DNA from 2 places in the Paenibacillus sp. GP183 genome. Region 1 is predicted to be linked to the other one. Evidence: predicted binding sites of a transcription regulator. Region 1 holds the regulator's gene; the other holds the start of a gene.
What was found. The regulator CtsR, encoded in region 1, represses protease genes until heat stress. The targets are predictions, from matches to a motif close to ATGGTCAATAAAGGTCAAACA.

Region 1 (11,378 bases):
CATGACCTCCAAATTAGACCCGATAAAATCACGCCCGCCCTCGACGACAATCATCGTACCGTCATCCAGATAGGCGACTCCTTGTCCATGCTCCTTGCCGTCTTTGATCACCTGTACGAGAATTTCCTCACCCGGAAGGACGACAGGCTTGACTGCATTCGCCAAATCATTAATATTCAAAACTGAGACGCCTTGAAGCTCGCAAACTTTATTTAAATTAAAATCATTCGTAATTACCTTCCCCTGCAGCACCTTGGCGAGCCGGACCAGCTTGCTGTCCACCTCGGAAATTTCCTCAAAGTCGCCTTCGTAGATCAGTACCTTAACCTCAAGCTCCTTTTGGATTTTATTCAAAATGTCCAGGCCCCGCCTGCCGCGGTTACGTTTCAACAAGTCGGAGGAATCGGCAATATGCTGCAGTTCTTCAAGCACGAATTCAGGGATCACCAGGGTACCTTCAATGAATCCCGTCTTGCAAATATCGGCTATCCGGCCGTCGATAATCACGCTGGTGTCCAAAATTTTGTGTTCCTCATAAGGACGATGAGTCTGTTTTTCATGGTTCTGCGCCCGGTTTCTGAAAACCTGGGCAAGCTCTTCTTTCTTCTCATAACCGATCCGAAAGCCCATGATACCGAGAACCGTAGAAACAATGATAGGAAGCCAGGAGCCGATCCAGATCACTTTTTCCAAGACGGGAAATAAAAGGACAGAAATCAGCAACCCTATGACCAAACCCGATGTCCCTGACAGCAAGTCAGATACCGGTAAACTAACGACCCTTTGTTCTCCTTTGAGCAGCAGCTTCATTCCAAGGCCCGCCGCCCATCCCGCAGCTAAGCACATGATAAAAGCAATTGCTCCCATCATCCATAATGCATAGCCATTCCATCCACTCCACTCAAAACCTAAAACTCCTCCGATGATCGCAAAAATGATTTGAAGCCATTTCCTCATCATAGAATCACCTCCCAATAAACAATGTTATGCCCTTTTACAATTATGTTCCAATTTATCGCGCGCTAATCATACAAATTGAAAAATTAGAAGCCTTCCTATATAATAAAAATAAAGTTGATAACACACCCGAGGTGGATGGAATGAACTCCCTGACTTTGAAGCAGTTTCAGGATCAAGTATCTGAATTATTACTCCGTCACCGTAGTTTGCTTGATGTTTTATCGAAGTTTCAACAATCCAATGCTGCGGTTAACCGTTCCGTTATCAAATCCATAACCGAGTGCGGCTGTATTGAAGTCAATGCCGCCAAGCAAGCCTATTATCCGGATATGACGATGGAAGAAGCGCGGGTAACACTTGGAACACACGTAGAGGGCCATTTGTGTGAAAACTGCATGGAAGCTGTAAGTTCGGAGCTTGGTACGAATCTGTTCTATATGTCCGCACTCGGCAACATTCTGGATGTCAATCTGGAAAAGGTTGTGGAGAACGAATCTAAAAAATGTTCAACTCTTGGCTTTTTCAACATGTCCTGAATGAGAAAAGTACCACAACGGCAAAAAAAGCATTTATTTCTTCTGAACCCTTCAGAGAAAATAAATGCTTTTTATTTTCGAACCTATTTTGTATCAGAAACTACAAGTGAGTTTCGGACTTGGCTGCCTTATCCGAGTTCTTGCGCATACGTCTGCGAAGGCGGACGAACAAACCATCAACGTTTTTTTTTAGGCCATAGAGCGCATAGAGCAGTAATGGCACGAAAATCATTTTCGAAATGGATTCCGGCCACTGGATGGCAATAAGTACGGCAATGGCCACAATAATAGGTGTGATCCAGATTGCAGCTTTCGGAATACCTGCTTTTTTGAAATTCGGATATTTAACTGTACTTACCATTAAGTACGATAAGAGAACCGTACTGATTAAAAGGACATAGGCATTGATTTCTGCGTGGAACAAAGCCAAGGTACAGAGGACACCGCCTGCAGCAGGAATCGGCAATCCGATGAAATAACCGGGAACTCCGGCGATTACGTTGAAACGAGCTAAACGGAGAGCTCCGCATATAGGAAAAATGGCGGTCACAATCCAAGCAAATGCCGGGCTAATGAGGGCAGGGTCATTAAAAGCTACCACGTACATAATGAAGGCAGGCGCCACACCGAATGAAATTACATCTGAGAGCGAGTCGAGTTCTTTGCCGAATTCGCTTTGCGCGTTCAATGCTCTTGCCACACGGCCGTCAAGACCGTCAAGCAGCATAGCGACAATGACTAGCACTGCAGCGCGTTCGGGCTGATTATTGAAAACGAGAATGATTGAAAGTATTCCTAAAAACAGATTCCCTATCGTAAAAAGACTGGGGAGTGATTTAGTTATCATAAGTTTTTTATCCACCTCTGGTTTACTATGCCCCAATCAGTACGGAGCGCATTCGAAGCAGTGATACTTTCTGATTGTATGCAATTTAGATATGCCTGTCAATGAACATTTGTTCTTGGATCCGCTTTAAGCCTTCTTTGATCGCTCTGGCTCTAACTTCACCGATCCCGTCCACCTCATCCAATTCCTCGATGGATGCCATCATGATATGAGACAGAAACCCGAATTGCTCGACCAAATTAGCGATAATAATCGAAGGCAATCTTGGAATTTTATTAAGGACCCTAAAGCCTCTTGGAGATACGGTCTCTTCGATGACAGCATTCGTATGGGTATACCCAAGCAACCGAACCATATGCTGCGGATCCAGAAGTTCATCGGATGAAAGCCGCTTGAGTCCAAGCAATGCCTCCTTGACTTTATCCTCCGTTAATTCACGCACGTAATCCCGCATCAGCTGCCGCGCTTCCAGTTCTGTATTGCCAACCAATTCTTCAAGCTGCATACTGATCAATCGGCCTTCATTACCGAGCTCTATAATATATTTATTAATCTCGGTTTTGATGCGAAGCACCATCTCGATGCGTGACATCACGTTCGTCACATCATGCAGCGTAACAAATTCCTCAAACTCGGAAGCGCCTAGATTCGTAAGTGATTGATCAAGCACAACCTTGTACCGTTCCAAAGTTTGAATAGCTTGATTGGCCTTGGTCAAAATGACGCCAATATCTTTCAGCGAATAACGCAGGGTGCCCTGATATAAAGTAATGACATTTCTACGTTGGGATATGGAAACAACCAATTTGGAAGTTTGTCTGGCGACCCGCTCTGCCGTACGATGGCGAATTCCGGTCTCTGTTGAAGGAATGGCGGAATCAGGAATGAGCTGGGTATTGGCAAAAAGAATTTTTTTGATATCCTCACTGAGGATAATCGCTCCATCCATTTTGGCCAGTTCATATAAATAATTGGGAGAAAAGTCGCAATTGATGGAAAATCCGCCATCAACGATTTCCATAACTTCGGGGCTGTATCCTACAACGATTAAACCGCCGGTTTTAGCCCGAAGCACATTTTCCAGACCATCGCGAAAGGCTGTGCCGGGAGCAACCATTTGCAGCAATTGGCTCATAACATCCTGTTTGTTATCTTCTTTAATCAGTTTATTATCGTCTTTGCTCATCTAGTGTTCCTCCTGAAACTTGCTGTTCAAGCTGCGCCTTTCCTTTGCATCCGGAGCATTAGCCGCCTAATGCAGCCTTCAAGGCTTCAGATACGGTGTTTACCCCAATAATCTCCATACCTGTAGGCGGGGTCCAGCCCTTTAAGCTTTTCTCCGGCATAATCACTCTGCGAAATCCTAACTTCTCAGCTTCCTTGACTCTTTGATCAATGCGCGATACTCCACGAACTTCTCCAGTCAGGCCGATTTCTCCAAATATCACATCATAGGGCTTGGTAGGTTGATCCCTGAAGCTGGAAGCGATGCTGATAGCAATTGCCAAATCCACAGCGGGTTCATCCAGTTTAACGCCGCCGGCCACATTGAGATAGGCGTCTTGATTTTGCAAAAACATGCCCATCCGCTTCTCCAGCACAGCAATTATCAAGGATAAGCGATTATGATCCACGCCAGTGGCCATCCTTCGCGGCGAAGGGAAATTCGTTGATGAAACCAGGGCCTGAATTTCCACAAGAATGGGACGAGTGCCTTCCATACTGGCGACCACCGTTGAGCCGGCAACGCCCAAAGGCCTCTCGGAAAGAAACAGCTCCGAGGGATTGCTGACTTCTACAAGCCCTGACTCTTGCATTTCAAAAATACCGATTTCATTGGTCGAGCCAAATCGATTCTTAACCGCCCTAAGCAGGCGATAGGAATGATGACGTTCCCCTTCGAAGTAAAGAACACAGTCCACCATGTGCTCCAGAAGTCTCGGACCCGCGATAGCCCCTTCTTTGGTTACATGCCCTACCAGAACGGTAGCAATTCCTTGACCTTTGGCTATCCTCATAAAATGCCCGGTACATTCACGAACCTGAGCCACTGTACCAGGCGCAGAGGTTACACCAGGGTGGTAGACGGTTTGAATGGAATCAATGACCATAAAATCGGGCTGTATCTCTTGAATCGCTTCTTCAATCATCTCAAGATTGGTTTCGCACAGTACATATAGCAAAGGAGAGAACGCATTCAATCGATCGGCACGCAGTTTTATTTGCTTGATCGACTCTTCCCCCGAAATATAAAGCACTTTTTGCTGCGACTCGGTTAGAGCATGCGAAGTCTGCAGCAGCAGTGTGGATTTCCCGATTCCGGGATCGCCCCCGACCAAAATCAGAGAGCCGGGAACAATCCCTCCGCCAAGCACCCGGTTAAGCTCTTTATTATTAGTTAGAACCCGTGGTTCGGGGCTACTTTCTATATGTATGATGGGAGTCGGTTTTTCTTTCGTCCTGGCGAAGGAAGAATTCATTCCTTGGGTCCGGACAACCGATTCCACTTCCTCAATCATGCTGTTCCAGGATTGGCAGCCTGGGCATTTGCCCATCCATTTCGCACTCTCATATCCGCATTCCTGACAGCTGAATTTCGTTTTTTGTTTACTCATCAACCTGCTTGCTCCTCTGCCATTTAAACATTGGGTTATTCAAAGTTTACCATTTTTGTTAGACCAACGATAGTCCTGCATACAAAAAAAGCATTTTACAGCCCCAGGTGGAAGCTGTAAAATGCTTCATTTCATCTTTAGGATTTTGAAGCTGCACTCTCGCTGTTATGCACGACCAACTCGCCATCTTTTTCATCAATAGTTAGGGAGTCGCCCTTGGAAATATTGCCTTTCAGCAATTCCTCGGATAAACGGTCCTCGATGTGCTTTTGAATCGCTCTGCGCAAAGGACGGGCTCCGTATGTCGGATCATAGCCCTCTTTGGCGAGGAAAGCCTTCGCTTTATCCGTAAGCGCGAAATCCACATCCTGCTGCTTCAGACGCTTGCGAAGGTCTTCAGCCATTAAGGTGACGATGCGGGAGATATGCTCTTCATCCAGGGAGTGGAAGACGATGGTTTCGTCAATCCGGTTAAGGAACTCAGGGCGGAAGCTTTTCTTCAGCTCGGTCATCACTTTATCCTTCATATTTCCGTAATCGCGTCCAGCATCCTGACTCGCTGTAAATCCAAGAGAAGTGTTTTTCTTGATCGCTTCTGCACCCACGTTGGATGTCATAATGATCAGAGTATTGCGGAAGTCGACTGTACGTCCTTTGGAGTCCGTCAAGCGGCCATCCTCAAGCACTTGAAGCAAGATATTGAACACTTCGGGATGCGCTTTTTCGATTTCATCGAGAAGCACAACCGAATATGGCTTACGGCGAACTTTCTCCGTTAATTGCCCGCCTTCTTCATAACCAACGTATCCGGGAGGCGCTCCAACCAATCTGGAGGTCGAGTGCTTCTCCATGTACTCGGACATATCAATACGGATAACTGCATTTTCATCGCCGAATAAGGACTCTGCCAAGGCGCGGGCCAACTCTGTTTTCCCTACCCCTGTTGGTCCCAAGAAAATAAAGGAGCCCATAGGACGTTTAGGATCTTTTAATCCAGCTCTGGCACGGCGAATGGCGCGGCTCACTGATTTCACAGCTTCTTCCTGGCCAATTACACGCTCATGCAAAATGTCCTCCATCTTGAGCAGGCGCTCTGTTTCTTCTTCAGCCAGCTTGGTGACCGGGATGCCAGTCCAGCTTGCCACAATCTGAGCAATATCCTCCGGAGTGACCTCCATGTCCAAGCGTCCCTGCTTTTCTTTCCACTCATTCTTGGTGGTATCCAGCTCTTCACGCAGCTTTTGCTCGGTATCGCGCAGGCCTGCAGCTTTTTCAAATTCCTGGCTCTGCACAGCTGCATCCTTTTCCTTGCGAATGTCTTCCAGTTTGTTTTCCAGCTGCTTTAAGCTTGGCGGTGCTGTATAAGAACGAAGCCTTACTTTCGAGCTGGCTTCATCGATAAGATCAATAGCTTTGTCCGGTAAGAAGCGATCCGGAATGTAGCGATCCGACAAATGAACCGCTTCTACGATGGCATCGTCCGTAATTTTCACGCGATGATGAGCTTCATACCGATCCCTCAACCCGTGAAGAATAAGAATGGCTTCATCCGGAGATGGCTGATCCACGGTGATCGGTTGAAAACGTCTTTCCAAAGCGGCATCCTTCTCGATGTACTTGCGATACTCGTCAAGCGTGGTTGCACCGATACACTGCAGCTCGCCTCTCGCCAGCGCCGGCTTCAGGATGTTGGAAGCGTCGATGGCACCTTCAGCACCACCTGCTCCAATCAACGTATGCAATTCGTCAATAAACAATACGATGTTGCCGGCTTGGCGAATTTCATCCATTATTTTTTTGAGTCTGTCTTCAAACTCCCCGCGGTACTTCGTACCGGCTACAACAGAACCCATATCGAGGGTCATTACTCTTTTATCCTTCAAGGTTTCAGGGATTTCGTTGTTGATGATCTTTTGTGCGAGGCCCTCGGCAATTGCCGTTTTACCTACACCCGGTTCCCCGATCAAAACTGGATTGTTCTTGGTTCTCCGGCTGAGCACCTGAATCACACGCTCAATTTCTTTGCTGCGGCCGATAACGGGATCCAAATGACCCTCTTTGGCGTATGCCGTTAAATCTCTTGCCAAACCATCCAATGTGGGAGTATTTACATTAGGATTGCTGCCATGATTTTGTGATACAGTTTCACTGCTTCCCAGGAGCTGCAGCACTTGTTGGCGAGCTTTGTTCAAGCTAACCCCCAGATTATTGAGCACTCTTGCCGCAACGCCCTCACCTTCACGAATGAGTCCAAGAAGAATATGCTCGGTTCCTACGTAAGTATGTCCCAGTTTCCTGGCTTCGTCCATGGAAAGCTCAATCACTTTTTTGGCTCTTGGCGTATAGGCAATATTCGTAGGCTGCTCTTGTCCTCTTCCAATAAGGGATTCAACCTCGTCTTGTATCTTTTCTAGGCCAAGCCCCAGAGCAACCAACGCTTTTGCGGCTATTCCCTCACCTTCACGAATGAGCCCTAACAAAATATGCTCGGTACCGATATTATTGTGGCCCAATCTTACGGCCTCCTCTTGAGCCAAAGAAAGCACCTTCTGCGCACGTTCTGTAAATCTTCCAAACATCATAGAAAACACCTCCAAAAATTTGTAATCCTATAAATCATTCCTGCAAGGAAAAAATCGAAATGCGGGTCATATTTTATCTTGATGAAAATTGTCCAAACTTTTCTCGAATCAACTGCGCCCTGCGGATGTCCCTCTCTTCTGGGGTTAAGCTCTCTCCCGCATTCTGCTGCAAAAATCCAGGCTGTGTCATGACAAGAAGCTCATTTAAAATATTCGATGATACATTTTGGATAATCCCGATATCTATCCCAAGCCGTACATCAGAGAGTCGCTGGGCCGCTTCCTTGGAATCCAAAATTTCCGCGAAGGAAAGGATTCCCAAAGAGCGATTCACTCTGTCTACAATGCGCATGCGCGATTCAGCCATCAGCTTCAGCCGCGCTGCTCGTTCATGTTCAATAATTTGACGAGCCACACTGTGCAGATTATCAATAATTTCTTCCTCTGACTGGCCTAACGTAATTTGATTGGAGATTTGGAACAAGTTCCCTAATGCTTCACTGCCTTCTCCATATAATCCTCTCACAGTCAAACCCACCTGCGTCACCGCAGATAAAATCCGGTTGATTTGCTGTGACAGCACGAGCGCTGGCAAATGCATCATGACCGAGGCTCTGATCCCGGTTCCGACATTCGTCGGGCAGCTTGTTAAGTATCCCCTTTTCTCATCATACCCGTAATCGAGCTGACTTTCAAAGATATCATCGATTTGGTTGGCCAAATCCCATACTTCCTTAACTTGAAAGCCCGGACACAAGCACTGGATGCGAAGATGATCCTCTTCATTGATCATAATGCTGATGGATTCATTGTCGCTTAAAATGACTGCTCCATTTCGCGATTCATTCGCTAAATTCGGACTGATCAGATGCTTTTCAACAAGCACCATTTTTTCCAGTTCACTGAGTTCCGAGAGCGGTATGAGGGAAAAACGGCTGATTGTTTCCAAATCTTCATTTTCCAGAACCTGAGATACCTGTTCCAAAATTTCTTTGGATTGCGGGTTGGTTGCCAGCATCGGATAGGGGTAATCCTTGATATTTCTGGCTATTCGAATTCGGCTGCTAATCACTATGTCCGATTCCGGGCCTTCGCCTCTCATCCACTCACTCAAAGCATCTCCGGTAAAACGGTGTAACGCCATGGAGCCAACACCTCCTTAGATCCCAGCTATCTTCTTTTCGATTTCACGGATTTGATCCCTGATTTTGGCGGCCTGCTCAAACTCTTCGTGTTCGATGCGGGTCATCATTTCTTTCTTTAGATTATCGATTTCTCGCTTATCTTGGATCAGCCCGCCGGTTCGTTTGGGCACCTTGCCGACATGCACGGTATTGCCATGCACTCTTTTGAACAGCGGGTCAAGCCTTTCGGTAAAGCTTTGGTAGCAAGAACCGCAGCCAAATCGGCCGATTTTGCTGAATTGAGCATAGGTGAGTCCGCATTCTTCACAGCGAATGGATTGTGCTTTATTGGAAAGTGAACCGGTCGAAGAGGGCTCAAAGTCAAGCAAGCCGGATAAAAGATTATGAATCGAAAACCCGTTGGAGGTTCCCGGGATGAGTTCCCCTTTTTCCCTGGCACAGACTTCACATATATGGAATTCATTCTTTTCGCCGTTGACGATCTTGGTAAAATGCAGAGTAGCCGGCCGCTTACCGCATTCCTGACAAATCATGGGTATCTCCTCCCCTTATTTGCTAAGCAATGAAATCAGCATAGCTTTCAGAATCTTGGCCCTTATTTCATCCCGAAGGGGAAGCTTGAAAATCAGCACATCTCTGGATATGGCCGCCTTCATCAAATTGGCTTCGCGCGCAGAAATGTAATGGGCCTCCTGAAGTTGATAAATAAGTCCTTCCGATGTCACCTGATCAATGTGTGTATGGATCGTTTGAAAAATTAGATCAAGTATAGAGCCATGGGACCTTAGTTCAATTTTTTGGATGCGAATATAGCCGCCGCCGCCGCGTTTACTCTCCACAATGTAGCCTTTTTCCAGCGTGAACCTGGTGCTGATGACATAATTGATTTGAGAAGGAACACATTGGAACTGATCGGCAAGTTCATTGCGCTGAATCTCTATCGCTCCTTCGGAGCTTTGCTGCAAAACCTGCTTTAAATACTGTTCAATAATTTCTGACACATTGCGCATCAATTCCTCCTCCTAAAATGTCCAGAAGTAAATTGACTTTGACTTTCTTTGACCTTAATTCGATTATAATCATTTTTATTCCATTTGACAAGTATTGTCCATGAATTGAAGATTGCTGAGTAATCTGCCATGTCTTATTTAGTGTTAACTGTCCTTACTGTTTTATTCTGCATGGCGTGCAAATGAGACTTCTCGAGAAAATCTCGATAAGGCTATTTTTGATGGAGGGCTAATGTCCATCGTTCTACATCCTGTTCGAGAGTACTCAAAAATTTATAGTGTATGAAGTGCATTGTTATGAGTCGAAATGGCAGGACATCCTCGCCATAAACCAGCCCATAGAAAAAGAACCCATCTGATTTTTCATCAAATGAGTTCTTTTTGTTGTGGGCTTGGCAACGTTCTACTCTTCCAGAACCCTGCGGTTCAAGTACCATCGACGCTGGAGGGCTTAACGGTCGTGTTCGAGATGGGAACGCGTGGTTCCCCTCCGCCATCGTCACCAAACGGGATGTTTCTGCCAAGAAACATCAATAACTTGTTCAGGCAGGCTTGCTCCCTGAAAACTAGCAGCGAAACGAACATTGGCGTGTGTGTTGACTTAGATTTTTGCTTCCGAAGCCAGCTTTCCTCCGGAAAGCTCTTAGGTTAAGCCCTCGACCGATTAGTATTCGTCAGCTGCATGGGTTGCCCCACTTCCACCTCGAACCTATCTACCTCGTCGTCTACAAGGGGTCTTACTGAATTGGGAAATCTCATCTTGAGGGGGGCTTCGCGCTTAGATGCTTTCAGCGCTTATCCCCTCCGTACATAGCTACCCAGCTATGCCTCTGGCGAGACAACTGGTACACCAGCGGTACGTCCATCCCGGTCCTCTCGTACTAAGGACAGCTCCTCTCAAATTTCCTGCGCCCGCGACAGATAGGGACCGAACTGTCTCACGACGTTCTGAACCCAGCTCGCGTACCGCTTTAATGGGCGAACAGCCCAACCCTTGGGACCTACTTCAGCCCCAGGATGCGATGAGCCGACATCGAGGTGCCAAACCTCCCCGTCGATGTGGACTCTTGGGGGAGATAAGCCTGTTATCCCCAGGGTAGCTTTTATCCGTTGAGCGATGGCCCTTCCATTCGGTACCACCGGATCACTAAGTCCGACTTTCGTCCCTGCTCGACCTGTTTGTCTCGCAGTCAAGCTCCCTTATGCCTTTGCACTCTGCGAATGATTTCCAACCATTCTGAGGGAACCTTTAAACGCCTCCGTTACATTTTAGGAGGCGACCGCCCCAGTCAAACTGCCCACCTGACACTGTCCCCATACCGGATCACGGTACCAGGTTAGAACCTAGGTACGATCAGGGTGGTATCCCAACGGCGCCTCCACCTAAGCTGGCGCTCAGGCTTCTACGGCTCCCACCTATCCTGTACAGATCGTACCCAAGTCCAATATCAAGCTGCAGTAAAGCTCCATGGGGTCTTTCCGTCTTGTCGCGGGTAACCTGCATCTTCACAGGTATTAAAATTTCACCGGATCTCTCGTTGAGACAGCGCCCAAGTCGTTACGCCATTCGTGCGGGTCAGAATTTACCTGACAAGGAATTTCGCTACCTTAGGACCGTTATAGTTACGGCCGCCGTTTACTGGGGCTTCAATTCATAGCTTCACCTTGCGGCTGACCACTCCT
Region 2 (11,378 bases), 600 kb from region 1:
CAGACGCGGAGCAGGCTGTAAACGCTTTAGTCACATTGGTGAGCAAAGAGGAATTAGAAAACCAATAAGTCGTTGAAAGCTTCCTGGGCTGGAAGCTTTTCACTTTAAACAAGCTTTTCAAATATGGCAAATTTGTTACAACCATACGCTGCAAGAAACCTTTTCCTCATCCAAGCTGTCTATATAGGCAGTAAGATCAGGGGAAAGGGGTATTTGCCGTCCCAATCACATGTTAAATCAATCCAAACCGCGTATAAACAAAGGAGCCCATATGAAGCTACATAAGAAACAAGCCGCAATACTTTTGGCCATAGTTGTTTGGATATCGAGCTTTTTAGCCGTACATCCAGTGGATGCCGCCATTTCCACCAGCTCAAGCACCATTCTGATGGATGTAGATAAAACGGATGCTTTCATCAATGGGCAGAAGATTGAATTGGAAGTGCCAAGCTCCATCCTCGCCGACAGCAAGATGTACGTACCCGCCAAATTTCTCGGAGATGCCATGGATTTTACAGTGAAATGGGACGATGCAACCCGCACCATTCGAATGACGCCTCCGGGATACGAGATCCTGATGGATCCGGATCATCGCAAGGTTACGATCAATGGGGTGGATACTCCCTTTGAGACTGTGGCTGCGATCGTAAGAGGGAAGCTGCTGGTCAAATTAACATGGGTAACGGATTATATGGGGGCAAGCTATACCTTTGATGATGCGCTTAGACGGGTAACCATTGGGTACACTCCTCATCCGGCAAGTATTTATATCGAAAAAGACGGTAATTCGCGACCCGTTGCCAAGTTTACAACCGCCAAGCTTTCTTACCGCATTGGAGAGCCTGTGAGCTACGTGGATCTCAGCTATGATCCGGATGCGGAAGGTCTCAGCTATTCGTGGGTCGGCCGACAGGAAGCTTTTTTTACACCGGGCGAGTATCAGGTAAGTCTGCAGGTAACGGATCAGCACAGACATACCAGCGAGCGGTTTACCTATCAGGTCATAGTGAGAAATGAGCCCTACTTGACCGAGGCGGAATATCCCTTTTACATGAAGCCCATCGGAGGATTTATTCAAACGAGCTTGGGAGTTCCATGGTCGAGGTTTGATGAACTGCCAGCTTTGGCGAAGACGGTGACCCAAAATTCAGACCGCAAGCTGTTGGTCAGCAGCAGTCCTCAAGATATAACGGATAAAGGCATTCTCTATCAGGATCAAGTGAATGGCAAAGCCAGATTGTATGCCAACCATACGAATGGAACCGGTCGGAAAATGACATTTGCCATCCTGGCCACGAACAAGACGGATAAGCCCGTGACCATCCAGTCCACACATAAAGGAACTGTGGTATCTTCAGTATACGAGAATATTGTGGGTGATCAAACGGCCTCAGATTTATTAATCAATAAGGATTATGATGAAAAGATCGTTGTCCCTCCCAATAAGTCCTTGGTTTACTCGCAGGTTCCCAATCTGTATCCCGGTGAAGTGACCAATAACTTCTATGACATCACGACGGACGGAGAGCTGACAGTGACATTTGTCGCGGATAACGAGCTGACTCAATCCACTTTAACCAGCCTGTTCGTTCTTCCTAAAACAGATCAAGCCAGAGGAACTTTTCCGGTTACGGAGCAAAGTTGGAATATCCAAGCCTCATCATTAGATAAGGTGCATATAATAACCATCGGTGACAATAAGATTGATCCTTTTATAAAAAGTACAGATGCCACGATGAAGCAGGAAGCGGTAAATACCGGTAATTTCGGTGTTGTTTATAAAATCCATGCGGACAAGCCGCGTAAAATGGCCGTAATGGTATTGGCGCGCGGGGGTATCTTTAAGGGCTCCTTCAAAGTCAACGGTGAAATCGTTAGTGCTCCGTCAACAGGAGTTATGACAGCTCTGGACGGTATGAGAGTCCTTGCACGCACAACAGGCAAAGAGGATTCGCTTGATATTGAATTCACTCCTCCTGTCGGCTCCGTGCTGCCGATTGATTTAGTCTTTTACCCATTGGATGAAAGAAAATAAAAAAACCGGCTGGCGCCTCATGCGCACAGCTGGTTTTTTGTTTGAAATTATACGCGTTCGATGACTTTATCAATCAGGCCGTAAGCAGCTGCTTCAGCGGCGCTCATGAAGTAATCGCGGTCGGTGTCCTTCTCGATGCGCTCCAGCGGCTGTCCGCTGCGCTCCGCGAGAATTTTATTCAAGCTGTCGCGCAGCTTCAGAATACGTTTGGCGCGAATCTCAATGTCGGAGGCTTGGCCTTCGGCACCGCCGAGAGGCTGATGAATCATCACTTCGCTATTGGGTAAGGCATAGCGTTTGCCGATAGCGCCGGCTGTAAGCAGGAATGCGCCCATGGAAGCCGCCATACCTACACAAATCGTGGATACATCCGGTTTGATGAACTGCATGGTATCATAGATGGCCATGCCCGCAGTAATCGATCCGCCGGGACTGTTGATATAAAGGCTGATATCCTTCTCAGGATCTTGGGCGGCCAGGAAAAGCAGCTGGGCAATAATGGAGTTGGCCACAACATCGTTGACGCCGGTACCCAGGAAGACGATGCGATCCTTCAACAAACGGGAGTATATATCATAACCTCTCTCACCGCGTGCGTCTTGCTCTACGACCATAGGAATAAAACTCATACGAAAATGCCTCCTTCTAGTGCTTCTTTTATTTGTAAGTATAACTTGTATCAAGGTTCTACAAACATAATACCGAAAAATCCTTCAAAGGTCAATAAAGGTCAAACTGTAATGAAAAAAAAGGGGTTTAACGCGCCCGCAAGGAATCGAACCTTGATCTCAGGCTCCGGAGGCCTACGTCATATCCATTGGACCACGGGCGCATGCATGTTTAATATTATGAAGCAAGGGTAATTATACGGTAGGCGCAAGAAAAAATCAAGCCGTGAGGGATTATAAATACTTGATGAGATTTCTCGCCAAATGGTTGAATCATTTTGGGAAATTGGGTATAATATAAGAGCTTACAGATTTACTTTGTCCTAGTGGGACTTAAAATGCATACCTGGGACATAAATCGTCCATCTTTGAAATCAGAGGAGCTGCCGATTTGCCATGAGAGAAATCCTCGAGATTCAGAAACAACTCCTGCCTGATTTGCTTGAGGTTATGAAAAAAAGGCATTCCGTCCTCCGCCATATTCAAGTGACGGGTATTGTCGGCCGAAGGACGCTAGCAAGCTCACTCCATATGACCGAGCGGGTGCTGCGTGCAGAGGTTGATTATTTAAAGGACCAGGGATTGCTGGATATCGATGCCAGCGGCATGAAGATTACTGAATCTGGCCGGCGGTTATTGGAGGATATGGAGCCTCTGATCAAGGAAATTTTGGGCATTTCCGCATTAGAGGAACGGATCCGCACTGCTTTTCAAATAAAGCAGGTCGTCATTGTTCCCGGAGATTCGGATGTTTCAGATTTAACTAAAAAAGAGCTAGGTCGTGCGGGAGCTGCAGTTTTGCGTAAATATGTCGCTAACAATGACGTGATCGCAGTTACCGGGGGTTCAACCATGGCACAGGTGGCCAACCACCTGACAGCCTCTGCTCCAATGAAGAGCAGCTGGTTCGTACCGGCACGCGGGGGTCTGGGTGAAAGTGTCGAGTTGCAGGCGAATACGATTGCTTCGACCATGGCCAACAAGACCGGCGGTAAATACCGGCTGCTGCATGTCCCTGACCACCTGGGCGAGGAAGCCTATCAGTCTCTGATTCAGGATAGTCAGATCAAAGAGATCATCGAGGTCGTGCGACAAAGCCGCATCGTCGTTCACGGTATCGGAGATGCTATGGTCATGGCTCGCAGGCGCAAGGTCGATGATGCAACCAAGCAGAGCCTTCAGACGGAGGGCGCTCTGGCGGAAGCGTTCGGGTATTATTTTGATAGGCAGGGCCAGGTCGTACACAAAATGCCGACCGTAGGCATCAGGCTGGAGGATCTTCTCCATATTGAAGTCATTATCGGTGTGGCGGGCGGCCAAAGCAAAGGCGAAGCGATTGCATCCGTGCTTTTACACGGGCAAGAGGATGTGCTGGTCACTGACGAAGCTGCTGCACTAGAGATATTGAAGTATGCGCCATCATGATGTGCATTTTTGCATGTCTTGAAATATAAAAGAAACTATATTCTAGGAGGAATTTCACTATGGTAAAAGTAGGTATTAATGGTTTCGGACGTATTGGTCGCAACGTGTTCCGCGCAGCGCTTAACAACCCTGATGTACAAATTGTGGCTGTGAATGATTTGACCGATGTTGCAACACTGGCACATTTGCTGAAATACGATACCACTCACGGCATAATCGATGCAACTGTTGAAGTCGGAGATGGCGCAATCATTGTAAACGGACGCTCGATCAAAATTTTTGCAGAACGCGACCCTGGCAACCTGCCTTGGAAGGACTATGGTGTTGAGATCGTAGTGGAATCCACTGGAATTTTCACAGCCAAGGAAAAAGCATCCCTTCACTTGAAAGGCGGAGCCAAGAAGGTTATTATTTCCGCTCCGGCGACAGATGAGGATATCACGATCGTGCTTGGCGTTAACGATGACAAATACGATGCTTCCAAGCATACCATTATCTCCAATGCTTCTTGTACAACGAACTGTCTGGCTCCTATGGCCAAAGTGGTCAATGATAAATTCGGAATCGTCAAAGGAATGATGACGACCGTTCACTCCTATACCAATGACCAATCCGTTCTGGATCTTCCGCATAAAGACCTTCGTCGTGCGCGTGCTGCGGCTGAGAATATCATTCCATCCTCCACGGGCGCTGCAAAAGCGATCGGACTTGTCCTGCCTGAGCTAAAAGGCAAATTGAACGGTATGTCTATGCGCGTGCCTACACCTAACGTATCCGTGACTGACCTAGTCGTAGAGCTCAGCAGGAATGTAACGGTTGATGAAGTAAACGCAGCCTTGAAAGAAGCGGCTGACGGTTCGCTGAAAGGCATCTTGAACTACTCCAATGAGCCGCTGGTATCCAGTGACTACAACGGCAACCCGGCTTCCTCCACTATTGATGCATTATCCACTATGGTTGTTGGTGACAATATGCTGAAGGTGGTTTCCTGGTACGATAACGAGTGGGGCTACTCCAACCGTGTCGTTGACCTTGCTGCCTTTATCGCTAAAAAGGGCCTATAATTTCACACGTACACTTATAAAGGGGAGAAGCGATTCTCCTCTTTCGGTGTGAATGAAGGATGGAAAACCGAAAAAGTAAAGAAAATTCCACCAGCGAGCAGAAAAGCCGTGTTTTGCTGCTTATTGCACGCCGAAGGGCTCTACAGGCAAAGCTTGATTGCTCAAAAGAGCCTCACTTGCGCATAAAAGCCTCATTTGCGCAAAAAAGCTCCACAAAGAAATCATCCCCAAGGAGGATGCCGTCCATGAATAAGAAAAGCGTTCGCGATGCGGATGTTGCAGGGAAAAGAGTGTTTGTTCGCGTTGACTTTAATGTGCCCTTGGAAAATGGGCAAATTACGGATGATACACGAATCAGAGAGACGCTGCCCACCATCAAGTATTTGGTGGACAAAGGCGCTAAGGTCATTTTGGCCAGTCACCTGGGCAGGCCAAAAGGTCAGGTAGCGGAGGACCTGCGGCTCACTCCGGTTGCCGCCAAGCTGTCCGAGCTGCTCGGCAAGCCGGTAGCTAAGGCGGATGAAGCTATTGGCGAAGCGGTCAAAGCCAAGGTGGCAGCGCTGCAAAAAGGCGATGTGCTGCTTTTGGAAAATGTGCGTTTTTACGAAGGTGAAGAGAAGAATGATCCCGAGCTGGCGAAGGCTTTTGCCGAGCTTGCCGATCTATATGTGAACGACGCTTTCGGAGCGGCGCACCGTGCGCATGCTTCTACGGAAGGCATTGCTCATTACCTTCCTGCAGTTTCCGGCCTTTTGATGGAGAAGGAGCTGGAGGTTCTGGGCAAGGCACTGAACAATCCGGAGCGTCCTTTTACCGCGATTGTCGGCGGAGCGAAGGTGAAAGATAAGATCGACGTCATCAGCAACCTGCTGAATCTGGCGGATACGGTGATTATCGGCGGCGGGCTTTCCTATACATTTATCAAAGCTCTGGGCCATGAGATCGGTAAATCGCTTGTAGATAACGAGAAGTTGGATCTAGCGCTCAGTTTCATTAACAAGGCTAAGGAAAAAGGCGTGAATTTCCTGATCCCGGTGGATATTGTGGTGGCGGACAAATTTGGTGCTGATGCCCAAACCAAAATTGTAGGTATCGATGCTATTCCTGCAGATTGGGAAGGTATCGACATCGGTCCCAAAACACGAGAAATCTATGCTGATGCTATTGCCAAATCCAAGCTGATCGTTTGGAACGGGCCTATGGGCGTGTTCGAAATCGAGCCGTTCTCGCATGGAACCCTTGCGGTGGCTGAAGCATGTGCCAAAGCATCCGGATATACGGTCATTGGCGGCGGTGATTCTGCTGCGGCAGCTGAAAAGTTTCATTTGGCGGATAAAATGGATCATATCTCTACAGGCGGCGGTGCTTCTTTGGAGTTTATTGAAGGTAAAGCTTTACCTGGCGTTGTAGCCTTGAACGATAAATAAGGAGTGGACCAAACGATGAGAAAACCGATTATTGCGGGCAACTGGAAAATGTTCAAAACCGTCACGGAAGCCGTGAGCTTCGTGAATGAGGTCAAGGGCAAAGGAGAAGTCCAAGGCGTAGACAGCGTTATTTGCGCTCCGTTTACAAACCTGCCCGCACTCGTTGAGGCTGTAAAAGGAACTTCTCTGCATGTGGGTGCACAGAATCTGCATTTTGAGGACAATGGAGCCTACACAGGCGAGATCAGCGGAATTATGCTGAAAGAGCTGGGCGTTGAGTATGTGATTATCGGCCACTCCGAGCGCAGAGCTTATTTTGCCGAGACTGATGAGACGGTGAATAAAAAGGTGGCAGCCGCATTCAAAAACGGATTAACGCCAATTGTATGCGTGGGCGAGAAGCTGGAAGAAAGAGAAGCAGGCCAAACTAAAGACGTTTGCAAGGTGCAAACGGAAGCGGCCTTCCAGGGAATCAGCGCCGAGCAAGCGGCGAAAGTGGTTATCGCTTACGAGCCTATCTGGGCGATCGGCACAGGGAAATCATCGACAGCAGCGGATGCGCAGGATGTTATCGGCTACATCCGCGAGCTGGTCAAAGGCCTATATGGCGCCAAAGTTGCGGATGCAGTACGCATTCAATACGGCGGCAGCGTGAAACCGGGTAACATTGCGGAATACATGGCGCAGCCGGATATCGACGGGGCGCTTGTAGGAGGAGCGAGCCTGGAACCAGCTTCCTACATCCAGCTCGTGGAAGGGGCGAAGTAGCATGTCCAGACCGAAACCGGTGGCGCTGATCATCCTTGACGGGTTTGGCCTTCGTTCGGACACGCAGGGCAATGCGGTCGCTCAAGCCAAAAAACCGAACTACGACCGGTATTGGTCAACATTCCCTCACACGACGCTTACAGCGTGTGGTGAAGCCGTTGGTCTACCCGAGGGACAGATGGGCAATTCGGAAGTCGGCCATTTGAACATCGGGGCAGGACGTATCGTTTATCAGGACCTGACGAGAATTTCCAAATCGATTCGTGACGGCGATTTTTTTCATAACGAAATGCTGCTTGGGGCTGTAAGATATGCGAAAACAAACAAGAAGAAGCTCCATCTTTTTGGCCTTCTTTCGGATGGCGGTGTACATAGCCATATCCAACACTTGTTCTCGCTGCTGGATTTAGCGAAGCAGGAAGGGCTGGATCAAGTGTACATCCATGCTTTTCTGGACGGACGGGATGTAGCTCCCGATTCCGCCAAGATGTACATGGAGCAGCTTCTGCAAAAAATTGCAGAGGTTGGCGTTGGCAAAATTGGAACCGTGCAGGGCCGTTACTATGCCATGGATCGCGATAAGCGCTGGGAGCGTACGGAGAAATCTTACCGCGCGATGGTCTATGGCGAAGGTCCGCGTTACACGGATCCGATGGCAGCGATCCTTGAATCTTATGCAAAATCCGAATTCGACGAATTCGTCATACCGTCGGTTATCGCGGATTCATTAAACCAGCCTGTGGGACTCGTTGAGTCCGAGGATGCCGTGATCTTCTTCAACTTCCGTCCCGACCGTTCGATTCAGCTTTCCCAAGTGTTTACGAACGAGGATTTCAGCGGGTTCGATCGCGGCTCCAACCCGCCCAATAGGCTGTATTATGTCTGTTTGACGCTGTACAGTGAAACGGTGAAGGGCTTCGTAGCCTTTAAACCGAAAAACCTGGATAACACGCTCGGCGAGGTGCTGGCGCAGCATAACCTGAAGCAGCTGCGGACTGCGGAAACGGAGAAGTACCCGCATGTGACGTTCTTTTTCAGCGGAGGCCGTGATAAGGAGCTTCCGGGTGAGACGCGGATCTTGATTCCTTCTCCGAAGGTCGCCACGTACGACTTGAAGCCGGAAATGAGTGCGTTCGAACTGGCAGAAGCTGCAGTAGCCGAAATCGAAGCGGAGCGTCAGGATGTGATCATCATGAACTTCGCCAATCCTGACATGGTTGGCCACTCCGGTTTATTGGAGCCTACCGTCAAGGCGATCGAAGCGACTGACACCTGCCTGGGCAGAGTGGTGGAAGCTATTCTCGCCAAAGGCGGCGTGGTGTGCATCACAGCTGATCATGGCAACGCGGATGTCGTGACGAATCCGGACGGATCGCGCAACACGGCGCATACGACCAACCCCGTTCCTTTCATTGTGACGGACAAACATGTTACACTGAGAGAAGGCGGCATTTTGGCCGATATTGCCCCAACCATGCTGGATTTACTCGAAATATCGCTGCCTCCGGACATGACCGGATTCACGATTATCAATCGCTAACCAACCAATTTATATAATAAGGAGTGTATGTTTAACGATGAGTGAAATTATTGATGTTTACGCACGCGAAGTTCTGGATTCCCGCGGGAATCCAACAGTAGAAGTAGAGGTTTACCTGGAATCCGGTGTTATGGGCCGCGCAATCGTGCCTTCCGGTGCTTCCACAGGCGCTTATGAAGCTGTTGAGCTTCGCGATGGAGACAAGAGCCGTTACCTGGGTAAAGGCGTCCTGAAAGCAGTCGAAAACGTAAATGACATTATCGCTCCGGAATTGATCGGATTGGATGCCCTGGATCAAGTCGGTATCGATAACAAAATGATCGAGCTCGATGGTACTCCAAACAAAGCCAAGCTGGGCGCCAATGCAATCCTGGCGGTATCCATGGCAGTAGCACGCGCTGCTGCTGAGGCTGTTGGTGTTCCGTTGTACGTATACCTCGGCGGATTCAATGCCAAGACACTTCCGGTTCCCATGATGAATATCGTGAATGGCGGAGCACATGCCGACAATAACGTGGATGTTCAAGAATTCATGGTGCTTCCGGTAGGCGCGCCTAACTTCAAAGAAGCTCTGCGAATCGGCGCGGAAATTTTCCACAGCTTGAAGTCCGTTCTGAAGGAAAAAGGCCTTAACACGGCAGTTGGTGATGAAGGCGGATTTGCTCCGAACCTCAGCTCCAATGAAGAAGCGATTAAAACCATCATCACAGCTATCGAGCGTGCAGGCTACAAGCCGGGCGAGGATGTATTCCTCGGTATGGACGTAGCTTCAACTGAATTTTATAAAGACGGCAAGTATCACCTGGAAGGCGAAGGCAAATCCTACACATCCGCAGAGTTCGTTGATTTCCTTGCAGATTGGGTAGACAAGTATCCGATCATCACGATTGAAGACGGATGTTCCGAGGATGATTGGGAAGGCTGGAAGCTGCTGACCGAGAAGCTGGGCGGCAAGGTTCAATTAGTGGGTGACGATCTGTTTGTAACGAACACAACTCGTTTGTCCACGGGGATCGAGCAGAACATCGGCAATTCCATCCTGGTAAAGGTTAACCAGATCGGTACGCTGACTGAAACCTTTGACGCAATCGAAATGGCTAAACGCGCTGGTTATACAGCGGTCATCTCCCACCGTTCCGGTGAGAGCGAAGACAGCACAATCGCAGATATTGCGGTTGCTACCAATGCAGGCCAAATCAAAACAGGCGCACCTTCCCGTACGGATCGTGTAGCGAAATACAACCAATTGCTTCGCATCGAAGACGAGCTAGCTTATGTGGCTCAATATGCGGGCAAGAACGCATTTTACAACCTTAAAAAATTCAAGTAAAGCCTAAACCATGAGAGGGGTTGAGGGTATGAGCAACTGGTTGAAAACTATTTTATTTCTGATAGGATCCGCTATGCTGACGCACCTTCTCCCTACATCTTTTTTTCGCAATCTGGATACGATGATTCACGAGTTCGGACATGCGATCATGACGCTGGCTTTCTCGGGCCAAGTCATGTACATTGAGCTTTATGCCAATCACAGCGGTGTCACCTATTCCACGATAGCGAACTCTTGGGCCGTTATTCCTGTCTCCCTGGCCGGTTATATGTCGGCATCGTTGTTTGCTTGGTATCTGTTCTCGGCCTATGCCAAAGGCAGGCAAAAGCTTGGACTTCAAATCATCACACTGCTGGCTGTTCTGTCACTTGTGCTGTTTGTTCGCAATCAATTCGGCATCACCTGGCTGATCGGTTTTATTTTGCTGAACTTATTCATGATGATCGTCGGCAAAATAGCATGGATTCGCAATTTCTACTATTTACTGCTTGCCTTTCTATGCCTGGAGGAGTCGGTGTTCGGTCCATTATCACTCGTCCTTTACGCACTCAGCGATCCGAATAAAGCAGGCGACGCAACAAATTTAAGTCAATTCACGGGTATTCCTTCCCTTCTGTGGGCTGTCCTGTTTACCTTGTTCGCCCTTTGGTGTGCCAAGCGAGCTGTTCAAGCCTTTCTTGGTAGAAATAAGCGGGCACGCCCTGTACGATCAGCATCGCCTTATTATCAGGAGTGAGATTATGCTCATTCTTGTATTCTTGCTGGTTGTATGATAGAATACTCATGCTGATTCATTCGGCAAAGTTCATGCAATTGGGGTGCACAATATGGTAATAGCAATGAAGATTTTATTAATCATAGCATCAGTCGGATTGATCGCGATCGTCTTGCTTCAAAAAGGAAAAAGCGCTGGGTTATCCGGAGCGATTTCCGGCGGCGCAGAGCATCTGTTTGGTAAACAAAAGGCTCGCGGCCTGGAGCTTTTCTTAAACCGCCTGACCATGGGATTAGCTGCGGCTTTTTTCATCCTTTCGATTGTTGCAGCTTACGTAGTTAAACTTTAATGTATAAAACCAGGACAGCAGGGGAATTCTACTCCTGCTGTTTTTTCTTTTCATAGC

Region 2: the regulator CtsR is predicted to act here: its motif matches at 2,752-2,772, upstream of clpP (ATP-dependent Clp endopeptidase proteolytic subunit ClpP).

The regions. Positions count from the first base shown of each region.
Region 1 covers NZ_FNSW01000001.1:3,264,081-3,275,458, forward strand. The annotation lists gene BLV33_RS16115 (PIN/TRAM domain-containing protein) at 1-960, opposite strand, end outside; gene BLV33_RS16120 (DUF1573 domain-containing protein) at 1,101-1,496, shown strand; gene pssA (CDP-diacylglycerol--serine O-phosphatidyltransferase) at 1,597-2,343, opposite strand; gene disA (DNA integrity scanning diadenylate cyclase DisA) at 2,429-3,529, opposite strand; gene radA (DNA repair protein RadA) at 3,588-4,958, opposite strand; gene clpC (ATP-dependent protease ATP-binding subunit ClpC) at 5,096-7,540, opposite strand; gene BLV33_RS16145 (protein-arginine kinase McsB) at 7,614-8,684, opposite strand; gene BLV33_RS16150 (protein-arginine kinase activator protein McsA) at 8,700-9,218, opposite strand; gene BLV33_RS16155 (CtsR family transcriptional regulator) at 9,234-9,695, opposite strand; rRNA gene rrf (5S ribosomal RNA) at 10,086-10,202, opposite strand; rRNA gene BLV33_RS16165 (23S ribosomal RNA) at 10,340-11,378, opposite strand, start outside.
Region 2 covers NZ_FNSW01000001.1:3,859,282-3,870,659, forward strand. The annotation lists gene BLV33_RS19030 (HPr family phosphocarrier protein) at 1-68, shown strand, start outside; gene BLV33_RS19035 (copper amine oxidase N-terminal domain-containing protein) at 272-2,035, shown strand; gene clpP (ATP-dependent Clp endopeptidase proteolytic subunit ClpP) at 2,083-2,664, opposite strand; tRNA gene BLV33_RS19045 (tRNA-Arg) at 2,796-2,867, opposite strand; gene BLV33_RS19050 (sugar-binding transcriptional regulator) at 3,100-4,128, shown strand; gene gap (type I glyceraldehyde-3-phosphate dehydrogenase) at 4,188-5,192, shown strand; gene BLV33_RS19060 (phosphoglycerate kinase) at 5,438-6,619, shown strand; gene tpiA (triose-phosphate isomerase) at 6,635-7,387, shown strand; gene gpmI (2,3-bisphosphoglycerate-independent phosphoglycerate mutase) at 7,389-8,927, shown strand; gene eno (phosphopyruvate hydratase) at 8,965-10,257, shown strand; gene BLV33_RS19080 (M50 family metallopeptidase) at 10,286-10,993, shown strand; gene secG (preprotein translocase subunit SecG) at 11,085-11,321, shown strand.